DNA from 4 places in the Undibacterium sp. TC9W genome. Region 2 is predicted to be linked to each of the others. Evidence: predicted binding sites of a transcription regulator. Region 2 holds the regulator's gene; each other region holds the start of a gene.
The links. Region 2 encodes sigma-54, which starts transcription at its own class of promoters, with help from an activator protein. Its sites were predicted from a motif close to TGGCANGNAANCTGCTTT; they were not measured.
Positions count from the first base shown of each region.

Region 1 (3,166 bases), on a different contig from region 2:
TGCAGGATGTCTCTGACCGTCGTTTTGACACCAGCTTTGTCAAGGAAAAGACCAAATTCTACAAATACAATATCAACAATTCCGACAAGACTGACATCAAGTTCAACCTTGATCAACTGGCAGAAGCCACCCGTATGCACGTGGGCAAGACCATGGAAGCCAAGCAGGGCTCGGGCATGATCTTTGTCAATTGTATGGAAAAGCTGACCATGAACGGTCCACGCGAAACCCTGAAAGTGCGCCTGGAGTCTTCACTCGATGCCGGTATTGATGGCATTACCATGAGTGCTGGTCTGCACCTGGGCTCGTTTGGCCTGATCGCCGATCACCCGCGCTTCCGCGATGCCAAGCTGGGCATCATCGTTTCTTCGGTACGTGCGCTGCAATTATTCCTGCGCAAAAATTCCCGGCTGAACCGCCTGCCGGATTACGTCATTGTCGAAGGCCCACTGGCTGGCGGCCATCTGGGTTTTGGTATGGACTGGGCAGAATATGACCTGCAAACCATCGTCACTGAGATCGTCCAGTATCTGAAGGCAGAAAACCTCGATATCCCGCTGATAGCAGCCGGTGGTATTTTCACAGGCAGCGATGCCGTATCCTTTTTGCAAAACGGCGCTGCCGGGGTGCAGGTAGCAACCCGCTTTACGGTTACTCATGAATGCGGCCTTCCAGACAACGTCAAGCAGGAATACTTCAAGGCCAGTGAAGGCGATATCGAAGTCAATAATATCTCGCCTACCGGTTACCCCATGCGCATGCTAAAGAACACGCCTGCCATAGGCGATGGCATACGCCCTGGTTGTGAATCCTATGGTTACCTGCTTGATGGCAATGGTAACTGCGCTTACATCACTTCGTATAACCGCGAAGTGGCAGCCCACCCTGATGCCAAGAAAGTCTCTGTCATGGACAAGACTTGCCTGTGCACCCATATGCGCAACTTTAATTGCTGGACTTGTGGGCAAATGACTTACCGCCTGAAAGACACGACCCGCAAGCTGCCGGATGGTACTTATGAATTGCTGAGTGCTGAACATGTATTCCGCGATTATCAATTCAGTGTAGATCACCAGATTGCCCTGCCGGTCTGATCTGACAAGCTGAAAACAAAACGCCGCTTTAGCCCTTGGGCAAAGCGGCGTTTTTATATGTGCGAGCAATCAGAGTTCAGATGGTTTTTTGCTGGCGATGGTTTTCCAGTTGGTTTTTGCAAGATCGATATTGCCTGCAATGTCCTTTGCCCAGATCGCGCGGATCTTGGTATCAAGATTAAAGTAGAGTTTGTTATCGACGATGTCATACACATCCGGGTCGGCAACAAATTTCTTGCCTATGGAAGCGCCATATGCGCAGTAGCCACCAAAGGCTGGCAAATATTTCTCTGGGTTAGCCTGGAAAGTCTTTTTGTTTTCTTCACTGGTGAACAGGTAATCAACACCATCCACGGTCGCCACATGATGACCGGTGCCATGGGCAGGTTTTTCACTGGTGAAAAAAGTCGTGAGATCGTAGCCACGTGCACCTATGACGCTATTGGCGACCGTATCAGCGGCGCTGATGCCAGGTACTGCTGCCAGAGATAATGCGGCTAATGCTGACAAGAAGATAAATTTGATTTTGTTGACCAGGCTGCTGGAAGTGCGTGATATGGAAGTGAGTGACATGGCGTGCTCCTTTAAATGGTTGAAAGCGGGTTTGAGATTCGCCTTGCTCATGCGCAGCGAATGACAGGCACTTTAATTCAGTTCATCAAAGCAAAGAATAATCATAATATTGAATTCATTATTCCTTGAAATGGAATAATTATCACCGATTCTGATTTGGCACTCTCTGCGTGCAAATTCATGCCATGCAGAAATATTTGCTTACATTTTGGTGCATGCACCTGCCCGCACTGATATCACAAGCAATTTCTTTCCCTGATTAGTTGCGAGCAAGACCAAATTTACTGGTATCAGCCTTGGCATGAAAAATGCTGCAAAGCACATGCTTGTGTGTCATTGACGATGTTTTTGAAAAGGCCAGCCTGATGAAAATACGCGTTCTCTCCAGCTTCCTGCTTTCTGTCTCATTTTTCTTCTCATTTTTCTTCTCCATCAGCCTTTTCCTGTATGGCGGCACCTGCTACGCACAAGACACTGCGCCAGCCAGTTCTGTAGCAAGTGCCGCAACAGCACCTGTAGTGGCTGCAGCCACCCCACCAGCCATGACCAAGCCGGGCATGATCGCCGCCGACAAAATCAGTGCTGGCGACACCGCCTGGATGCTGACCTCAACGGCACTGGTATTACTGATGACCATACCCGGCCTGGCCCTGTTCTATACCGGCATGGTGCGCAAGAAAAATGCCCTGGGCACGATGGCGCATAGCTTGGCAACTACCTGCATCGTCACGGTCTTGTGGGTGGTGCTGGGTTACAGCCTGGTATTCACGGCAGGTTCGCCTTATCTGGGCAGCATGGACAGGTTCATGCTGCACGGCGTGAGCTTCTTGAAAGAAGCCGGGCAGCTCAGCGTGCATCAACTGGCACCGACAATACCGGAAAGCGTGTTCCTGATGTTCCAGATGACGTTTGCGATTATCACCCCTGCCCTGATCACCGGTGCCTTTGCCGAGCGCATGAAGTTCTCTGCCCTGCTGCTGTTCATCACGCTGTGGTCCTTGCTGGTGTATGTGCCGGTCGCGCATTGGGTGTGGGAACCGACAGGCTGGCTGGCGGCGCGTGGCGTGCTGGATTTTGCCGGTGGTACTGTGGTGCATATCAATGCCGGTGTATCTGGCCTGGTGGCTGCTTTGATCGTCGGACCACGTCTGGGTTTTGGCAAGGAACCCATGCCACCGCATAATTTATTACTGACTGCGATAGGCGCAGCGCTGTTATGGGTAGGCTGGTTTGGTTTCAATGCCGGTTCTGCCGGTGCCGCAGATGGCCGCGCCGGGCTGGCGATGCTGGTGACACAGGTGGCGACTGCGATGTCGGCACTGGCCTGGATGCTGGTGGAATGGCTGCGCCGTGGCAAACCATCGGTGCTGGGCATAGTCTCTGGCGCTGTCGCAGGTTTGGTGGCGATCACGCCCGCATCTGGTTTTGTTGATCTGACAGGTGCAATGGCCATAGGTGCAGTGGCTGGAGTGGCATGTTACTGGGGGGCGACTTCACTC
Region 1 covers NZ_JBMPPJ010000008.1:58,125-61,290, forward strand. The annotation lists gene ACO0LN_RS13345 (nitronate monooxygenase) at 1-1,094, shown strand, start outside; gene ACO0LN_RS13350 (YHS domain-containing (seleno)protein) at 1,164-1,667, opposite strand; gene ACO0LN_RS13355 (ammonium transporter) at 2,033-3,166, shown strand, end outside.
Region 1: a site for sigma-54 is predicted at 1,965-1,982, ahead of ACO0LN_RS13355 (ammonium transporter). Genes of this name have one in related genera too.

Region 2 (3,166 bases):
CGCAAAGTCACCTTCCGCCAGAAACGCGATGGTGGCCCTGATCTGTGGGTAGATGGCGAAGCTGACCGTGCTGAATACAACCAGAGTACAGAAATCGTCAAATTCATTTCCAAGGCCAAGGTACGCTACCTCGAAGGCAAGCGCGTCACCCAGGAACAGGAAGGTGAATACCTGTCATATGACAGCAAGAATGATGTTTTTGTTGGCACGAATTCGACCAGTGGCCAGCATGTAGATGGCTCAGGCAATATCACCATCACCTTGCAACCAAAACCAGAAAAACAGGCTAAATAAGATGACAGCACAGTCAAGCAGCACCTTGCTTGTCAAGGGCTTGCAAAAGCGCTACGGTGCGCGCCAGGTGGTGCGCGATGTTTCCTTGCTCTTGAAAAGCGGCGAGGTCGTGGGTTTGCTGGGGCCGAATGGCGCAGGCAAGACCACTTCGTTTTACATGATCGTTGGCCTGGTACCTTCCGACGCCGGGGATATCACGATTGATGATGTGAATATTTCGCAACTGCCTATTCACGAGCGCGCCGTACTGGGTTTGTCTTACCTGCCACAGGAAGCTTCGGTATTTCGCAAGCTGACGGTAGAAGACAATATCCGTGCCGTCCTCGAATTGCAAAAAGACAGCGAAGGGAAATATCTCGGTGCCAAGAAAATTGAGCAAAGGCTCAATGCTCTGCTGGCAGATTTGCAGATAGAAAAAATACGTGAAAGCCAGGCGCTGTCACTGTCAGGTGGCGAACGCCGCCGCGTCGAAATTGCCCGTGCACTGGCGACCAATCCACGCTTTGTCTTGCTGGATGAACCCTTTGCCGGTGTTGACCCTATCGCCGTCATTGAAATCCAGCGCATCGTGCGCTTCCTCAAGGAGCGCGGCATAGGTGTGCTGATCACCGATCATAATGTGCGCGAAACCCTGGGCATCTGCGATCACGCCTATATCATCAACCAGGGCGCGGTACTTGCCAGCGGCAAGCCTGACGACATCATACAAAATGAATCTGTACGTCGCGTTTATCTCGGAGAACACTTCCGGATGTGACGGGAATCATCATGAAACAAAGCCTGCAACTACGTACCTCACAACATCTGGCCTTAACGCCGCAATTGCAGCAATCAATACGATTATTGCAGTTATCCACTTTGGAATTGCATCAGGAGCTGGAGACGCTGCTGACTGATAACCCCATGTTGGAACGTGTCGATGATCCCCTCGATCACGCCGTACGCCTGCTGGCCGACGGTGCCATCAATACCAGCAGTACTTCTACCGATGCCGGCATGGAAGCACCGGCAGCAAGAGAAGACAGTGACAGGTCAGCAGAACCGGCTGCCGCAGATGCAGAAACCGTCATCAGCAATGACAGCACCACCTCCAGCGAAGAAGACTGGGGCTTTGATGATGTACAGCATGGCAGCAAATCTGGCGATGATGAGGATGGCCGCCCGCAGCTGGGTGCTGCTCATATCACCTTGCGCGAGCACTTGCTGGAACAGATGCGCCTGAACCTGCGCGAACCGCGTGACCGTGCTCTGGTCGAGTTGATGATCGATGCGCTCGACAATAACGGTTACCTGACCGAAACATTAGATGAAATACATGCCAGTTTGCCACTGGAGCTGTGCGTAGAACCAGAAGAGCTGGCATTTGCGCTGAACATGCTGCAAAGCTTTGACCCGGCAGGTGTCGGTGCGCGCAGCCCGTCTGAATGCCTGGCCTTGCAAATCAGGCGTTTACCAAAAGTTGCTTTCGTCATACGCAGGCTGGCATTGCAAATTGTTGAAACACAACTGGCTTTATTTGCACAAAGAGATTTCACCAAACTCAAGAAAATCTTCGATTGCGATGACGAAGATTTGCGCGATGCACAAACTGTCATCCGCCAGTGCAAACCGCGCCCCGGCCTGGCCTTTGCTGCGGATGAATCTGACTATGTTGTACCCGATGTGATCGTCAGAAAATCCGGCAACGGCTGGCAAGTCATGCTGAATCAGGATGTCATGCCCAGGCTGCGAGTCAGCAGCATGTATGCCAACATCATGAAGCAAAACCGTGGTGAAGCTGGCATGGGCGCACAATTGCAGGAAGCACGCTGGCTTATCAAGAATATGCGGCAGCGTTTTGAGACTATATTGCGCGTTGCACAAGCCATAGTCGAAAGGCAACGCAATTTTTTCACCCACGGTGCTGTTGCAATGCGCCCCCTTGTTTTGCGCGAAATTGCTGATACACTAGGATTACACGAGAGCACTATCTCACGTGTAACAACCCAAAAATACATGTTGACCCCACATGGCATGTTTGAGTTGAAGTACTTTTTCGGCAGCCATGTCGCGACGGAAACAGGGGGTGAAGCATCTTCCACCGCGATACGTGCACTCATCAAGCAGTTGATAGGAGCAGAAGACCAGAAAAGCCCACTCTCTGATAGCAAAATTGCAGACATGCTGGGTGAACAGGGCATGGTAATTGCCCGACGGACAGTTGCCAAATACCGTGAAGCCCTCAAAATCCCCCCAGTCAGTTTGCGTAAATCTTTGTAAGCAGTCCTTGTAATCACGGTTTGAATTGCTATATATGATTTAGCTCAAGGCAAATAAATGCTGAGAGCGTATCGTTATAGCAAGCAACATCACTATAGGAGCACAGTATGAATCTCACCATCAGTGGACATCACGTCGAAGTAACTCCTGCAATTCGTGAATATGTACATACCAAACTAGAACGTATCAGGCGGCATTTCGACCAGGTCATTGATATCGCCGTCATCCTGACGGTGGACAAGCTCCGGGAAAAGGATAAACGACACAAAGCTGACATTAATTTGCATATCAGCGGTAAAGATATCCACGTTGAAAGTCTGGCGCATGATCTGTATGCAGCCATTGATGCACTGGTAGATAAACTTGATCGCCAGGTCATCAAGCATAAAGATAAAATGCAAGACCATCAGCACGACGCCATCAAGCACATACCTGATCCGGCATCGGCTTCATAAGACCCCAGTCCTTGCCCGAACAGGGTTGCGGACATCCAAAACAAGGACGCTAGAAGGCGTCCTTTTTGTTGGGTGAATGGTTTCTTTGTACGGCTGGTTTTTGATGCTTTAAATTTCAAATAAATAGTTTACTTTTATTACTACTTGTCACGTCCATC
Region 2 covers NZ_JBMPPJ010000013.1:55,110-58,275, reverse strand. The annotation lists gene ACO0LN_RS18520 (LptA/OstA family protein) at 1-294, shown strand, start outside; gene lptB (LPS export ABC transporter ATP-binding protein) at 296-1,051, shown strand; gene ACO0LN_RS18510 (RNA polymerase factor sigma-54) at 1,063-2,553, shown strand; gene hpf (ribosome hibernation-promoting factor, HPF/YfiA family) at 2,661-3,008, shown strand.

Region 3 (3,166 bases), on a different contig from region 2:
GAAGTAGTCTCCATGCCGCCACCGAGCTCTGGAGGCGTGCACATCATACAGATGCTGAACATGCTGGAGCACTACCCACTCAAGGAACAGGGTGCCAACAGCGCACAGACCCTGCATCAGTTGAGCGAGGTTATGAAGCTGGCCTATGCCGACCGTTCAGAATTTTTGGGTGACCCTGACTATTACAAGGTGCCGCTCAAGGGCCTGACTTCACGCGCTTATGCGGATGAACTGGTCAAGAAAATACAGCCAGACCGCGCCACACCGTCTGCCGAAATCAAACCCGGCAAACCCCTGCCCTATGAAAGCGACCAGACCACGCATTACAGCGTCGCCGACAAATTCGGCAACATCGTCGCTACCACTTATACTCTGAACCTCAACTTTGGCAGCGGTATCGTTGCCACTGGCACAGGCATAGTCCTGAATAATGAGATGGATGATTTCTCTGTCAAGGCAGGCGTACCAAATGCCTTTGGCTTGCTGGGCGGTGATGCCAACGCTGTACAGGGATGGAAGCGGCCTTTAAGCTCGATGTCGCCTACCATCGTACTCAAGGATGGAAAGCCCTTCCTGGTCACCGGCAGCCCCGGTGGCAGCCGCATTATCACGACAACACTGCAAACCATCCTGAACGTCATAGACCATGACATGAACGTGGCCGAAGCTACCATCTCGCCACGCATACACCAGCAATGGTTGCCAGACCAGCTACGCTTTGAAAAAGGTATCAGCATGGACACCCTGCGCCTGCTGGAGCAAAAAGGCCAGGTACTGCGCCCTGCTGCCACGCTGGGCAAGACCCAAACCATACAGATAGTCCCGCAAGGCTTTGCCGGGTATTCCGATCCGCGCAACCCGGATGGTGCTGCGCTGGGGTTTTAAACGGAGTTTTAAGTCAGGACCACCACCTGCCAAATCAGCCTGGAGTAAATAACAGCTTTTGTCGCGTTATTAAAAAACCACTGACCTAAAGTGTAACAATTTCGAAACAAGTGCAAATTTTTGTATTGCATTGACATTTTTTGTCATTGACATTTGTCGTTTTAGTATTTTTCAATATAAAAAACTAAAATGACAAGAATATCGCGCCTGATGTCATATCTTCATCAAACTGGATACAACCCAGGCCGATATTTTTCCATGGCCAGATATTTTTGCGCTATTCCCGGTTGCAAGAGTTTATATTTCTTGCGAACTTTCTATTGGGCATTTTTCCTGTATCAACAAGGCAAACAATTGCAAGCTGGGTGCAAGAACAATTGTGGCTTTAAGGGTTCAGCTTTAGCATACGGCTGGCGATTTTAAGCGCATTCAAACGATTGGCACAAAATTTGCGTCTATGACGTAACTAAACTGCTTTTGCTGCTGAGGAGAAAGAAATGCAAAGATATTCAAAAACAATTCAGCGAGGCTTCACACTCATAGAATTGATGATCGTGGTGGCCATCATCGGCATCCTGGCAGCAATCGCTTTTCCACAATATTCTGATTATGTTTCCCGCACACGTGCTTCTGGTGCGATATCCGAACTCAATAGCCTGAAAAAAGAATTATCCATTTGCTACCAGAATGAAAATAGCTGGTCAAACTGCACGGTCATGGGCAGCAATTCCATCCCTACTGTCATCACATCAAAATTTTTGACCAATGCGGCCCCCTCCATTTCGAATGCAGGTGTGATTACGCAGGCAACGACAGGGGCAACTACCAGCACAGGAACTGCATTGAGCATCATATTGACGCCTTCCATCAGCTCAGGGCAAAGTAATATGATATGGGCAAACACAGGGACTGTCTGTGATCCAATTCGCGGTTTGAAACCAGGCCAGGGCGGCTGCTAATATCCTGCATTTATGCTGCACTGAAGCTGCACATAAGCTATACATAAGCAATACATGAGCAGGCTGGCGGGAACAGTGCTGAAATGCATGTCCCGCAATGTCAATCAAGCCATGCATAGCCCTTGATTTTCGCGCTTGATTGAACAAAGGCCTGGATATCGTAGCAGCCTTCACCCGCACTCCCCCTCGCTACTTATACCTTCGTTCCCTCGCACCATGTAATCCACATGCTACGCAGCGCGGCATCTACTTTAGCCGAGAATCCCGCCTCATCCATCAACTTGCTGTGTATCATCTGTTCGCGCAAGGTCTCACGCACTTGTGCGAGCATGCTGGTGTTACTGGCAAGTTCGACGACTTTATCTATATATTCCTGTTCAGTTTGCGCTATCCATTCTGAATGACCAATACCTTTCAGAATTGAACTACCCAGCAAGCCAACGCTAGGCCGCCCGGCCAGCGTCACATAGGGTACGCCCATATACAAAGTTTCAAATAGTGTAGTACCTGAATTGTGCGGAAAACAGTCCAGGCCTATATCGATCTTTCTCAGGGTATTCCAGGGCGGGGTATCGTAGCCTATCTCCAGTCGGGACTTGTCTATGCCAAGTGCGGCAAATTTTTCTTCGAGATCCCGGCGCAAATCGGCATTTTTAAAATTCCCGCTATTGATTAATAATTTTGCGCCTTCAATTTTTTTCAGTATCGCTGCCCATACACGTATGGTGAGATGGTTGATCCTGACTGACCTGGTCAGCGTACCAAGGGTTACATAGCCATTTTTGAGGGCAGGCAGAGTGCTGACCTCGCCCATTCCATCGGCAGGACGATATGCAAATGAGGGTGTCTCCAGGCGCCAGGGCTGCTCTGAAAATACGGCTTCAGCGCCTGGTGGAGCACAAGTATCATCGGTCAGAAAATAATCAATCGCCTTGAGGCCAGTGGTGTAACCATAACCCAGCCACGAAACCTGCACCGGCGCTGGCTTGCGGGCAAATACCTGCAAGCGGTTACTTCCCGTATGACCAGCAAGATCGATCAGAATATCGATGCCATCCGCCCGGATTCTCTCTGCCAGCTCGTCATCAGACAGGCCTGCCGTGGGCACCCAGTGATCTACATATGTCTTATAACGCTCAGTGACTGCATCTTCATATTTCAATTCTGCGTAGGCATACAACTCAAAACCAGACGAGTCATGATGCGCGAGCAAAGGCTCGAGAAAATACTGGACTGCATGCCGGCGAAAATCTGGCGAAACATAGCCAACTCTGATACGGCGATGCGGGTTCTTGTCGTTAGCAAATGCCTGCCACTTGCGC
Region 3 covers NZ_JBMPPJ010000017.1:3,062-6,227, reverse strand. The annotation lists gene ggt (gamma-glutamyltransferase) at 1-885, shown strand, start outside; gene ACO0LN_RS21315 (pilin) at 1,383-1,844, shown strand; gene ACO0LN_RS21310 (tetratricopeptide repeat protein) at 2,038-3,166, opposite strand, start outside.
Region 3: a site for sigma-54 is predicted at 1,324-1,341, ahead of ACO0LN_RS21315 (pilin). Genes of this name have one in related genera too.

Region 4 (3,166 bases), on a different contig from region 2:
AAGATTTGTATCTGATGTGTTCGGATGGATTGACCGATATGCTCGGGCATGATGAAATCCAATCCTTGATCAGGCAGCACGCGACCGAGCTTCAGCCTTGTGCCGAAGCGCTGATTGATGCTGCCAAGGACAGGGGGGGGCTGGATAATATTTCTGTAGTCCTGTTCAGGCTGGTCGGTGAAGAAAACAAGTCTTGGTTAAAAAGAACATTTACCCGGTAGGTCGGGGATTATGAATTGATGAGAGATTTATGGCGAAAATTATCGTCACCTTTAATGGTTTGGTTCAGCAAGAAATCACTATCAGCAAATCACGCCTCACAGTAGGCCGGCGCCCAAGTAACGATATCGTCATTGATCACCTGACTGTCAGCGGTCAGCATGCGGCAATTGATACTTCTTCCAGCGGCTCTTTCGTACTTGACCTTGGCAGCACCAATGGCACCATGGTCAATGCCCAGCCAATCAAAAAACATTTGTTGCAGCATGATGATGTCATCGACATTGGTAAATACAAATTGCGTTTCCAGGTAGAAGAGTCAGGCAAGCAGACTTTTGTGCCTGAGCCAGGCCAGGCGCAACCTGCGGCTGTTGAAAAACCAAGAGCCAAGATCAAAGTCATGACGGGCCCTAATGCAGGCAAGGAACTCAACCTCGTCAAGCCCGTGACTACGATAGGCAGCCCTGGCTCCCAGGTCATTGCGATTACCCAGCAAGGCAAGGATTATGTGATTGCCCAGGTCGAAGGCAACGCTGCAGCAACGGTTAATACCCAGTCCATCAAGGACAAACCACATACCCTCAAGCATGCCGACATGATAGAACTGGCAGGGACAAAAATGGCAGTGATTTTCTACTAGAACTCATTTCAGCCCTGCCTGCGCCACCAGGGCGGGGATAGCCCAAACTATTGGGTTTGCTGGTAAAGCTTCCCTCGCTTCATTTGATGAGCCAGGTGACCTGGCTACGCATCCTCTGCCCATCTGCTTGCGTTTATGCTATATATGTCAGGCAGTTGCCAAGTAAAAAAATTTTCATATTTTCATCAAGTATTGAAACAATTCTTTACATGACTGACAGACTTGTCAGTCATCTTTGTTATCTTACACAAACATTGACAAATATTTGCATTGATTAAGTTGCAATTGCTGACGCATTTCGTCACTAGTTAATCAATGGCTTATGGAATCGCTGATTTATGCATAAGAAAATGCGGAGTTGCGCAGTAAACACAAACTGGCACGGTGATTGCTACATGTGAACCGTAGTCCCTGATTTCAACTTTTCCTGGAGTTCATAATGAAAGCTATCCCTAAACAGCTGCAACGCGGCTTTACACTGATCGAATTGATGATTGTTGTGGCAATTATCGGTATCTTGGCAGCGATCGCTATCCCTCAGTATTCTGATTACACATCCCGTACTCGTGCAGCTGGCGCGGTTTCGGAACTGGATAGTCTGAAATCTGCAATGGCAATTTGCTACCAAAATGAAGGTGCATGGACTAACTGTGCAACTACAGGTTCTAACGGTATCCCATCTTTCCCAGTTACAACTAAATTCCTGCCAGTAATCCCAACTGCAGCTGGTCTGGGTATCATCACTGCAACACAAACTGGTGCGACAACAACTGCTGGTGTTCCTTTGACACTGACATTGACACCAACAATCTCTTCTGGTCAAGCAAACATGATCTGGACAGCATCCGGCACAGTCTGCGATCCAATCCGTGGTTTGAAAGCTGGTCAAGGCGGCTGCCCATAATAGCTGGTTTGATTGTCAAAAAAAGCCCACTTCATTGTATTGTGGGCTTTTTTTATTATGAACTCCCGGTCAATTTTTTTTAAAGATTCAATTTTATAATGAGGCAGCAAATGAAATTAAATATGCAAACCGTGCAACGTGGTTTTACGTTGATCGAATTGATGATTGTTGTTGCAATTATCGGTATCCTGGCAGCGATCGCTATCCCTCAGTATTCTGATTACACATCCCGTACTCGTGCAGCTGGCGCGGTTTCGGAACTGGATAGTCTGAAATCTGCAATGGCAATTTGCTACCAAAATGAAGGTGCATGGACTAACTGTGCAACTACAGGTTCTAACGGTATCCCATCTTTCCCAGTTACAACTAAATTCCTGCCAGCAATCCCAACTGCAGCTGGTCTGGGTATCATCACTGCAACACAAACTGGTGCAACAACCACTGCTGGTGTTGCTTTGACACTGACATTGACACCAACAATCTCTTCTGGTCAGGCAAACATGATCTGGACAGCATCCGGCACAGTCTGCGATCCAATCCGTGGTTTGAAAGCTGGTCAAGGCGGCTGCCCATAATAGCTGGTTTGATTGTCAAAAAAGCCCACTTTATTATGGTGGGCTTTTTTTTTAGCAAGTGATCAAAAATATATTCATAAATGCCAAATATTAAATGTGAAAAATTGTTTTTTAGTAATATTTTCCAGCAGATATTGGCAATGAACCCAATTTGTACCAAGTAATGAATGAGACAGCAAAATTATTATTTGCAAGTCAAATGATAAAAAAACTGCTTATTTGCAGTAAGTTAATCGATAGTAAACGTGTGCTTGATATGTTCTTGACGCTAGGTGTAACGTCAACTACGACGCTCACCAAGCGATAGTGAAGCATATTTTCATCTCGATAAACTTGTTTTTGCTTACAGATAGAACCTTTACATGTAGGAGTAACAAATGAAATTACCTATGTAAAAAATGCAACGCGGCTTTACGTTGATCGAATTGATGATTGTTGTTGCAATTATCGGTATCTTGGCAGCGATCGCTATTCCTCAGTATTCTGATTACACGTCCCGTACCCGTGCTGCCGGCGCAGTTTCAGAACTGCAGAGCTTGAAGAAGGCGATGGCGATTTGCTACCAGAACGACGGCGCGTGGACTAACTGCGTAACGACTGGTTCAAATGGCATCCCATCTTTCCCAGTTACGACTAAATTCCTTCCAGTAATCCCGACTACAGCTGGTCTGGGTATCATCACTGCAACACAAACTGGTGCAACAACAACTGCTGGTGTTCCTTTGACACTGACATTGACTCCAACAATCTCATCTGGTCAGGCAAACATGATCTGGACGGCGTCCGGCACAGTCTGTGATCCTATCCGTGGTTTGAAAGCTGGTCAAG
Region 4 covers NZ_JBMPPJ010000036.1:306-3,471, reverse strand. The annotation lists gene ACO0LN_RS28855 (Stp1/IreP family PP2C-type Ser/Thr phosphatase) at 1-221, shown strand, start outside; gene ACO0LN_RS28850 (FHA domain-containing protein) at 251-859, shown strand; gene ACO0LN_RS28845 (pilin) at 1,299-1,763, shown strand; gene ACO0LN_RS28840 (pilin) at 1,886-2,338, shown strand; gene ACO0LN_RS28835 (pilin) at 2,737-3,166, shown strand, end outside.
Region 4: a site for sigma-54 is predicted at 1,237-1,254, ahead of ACO0LN_RS28845 (pilin). Genes of this name have one in related genera too.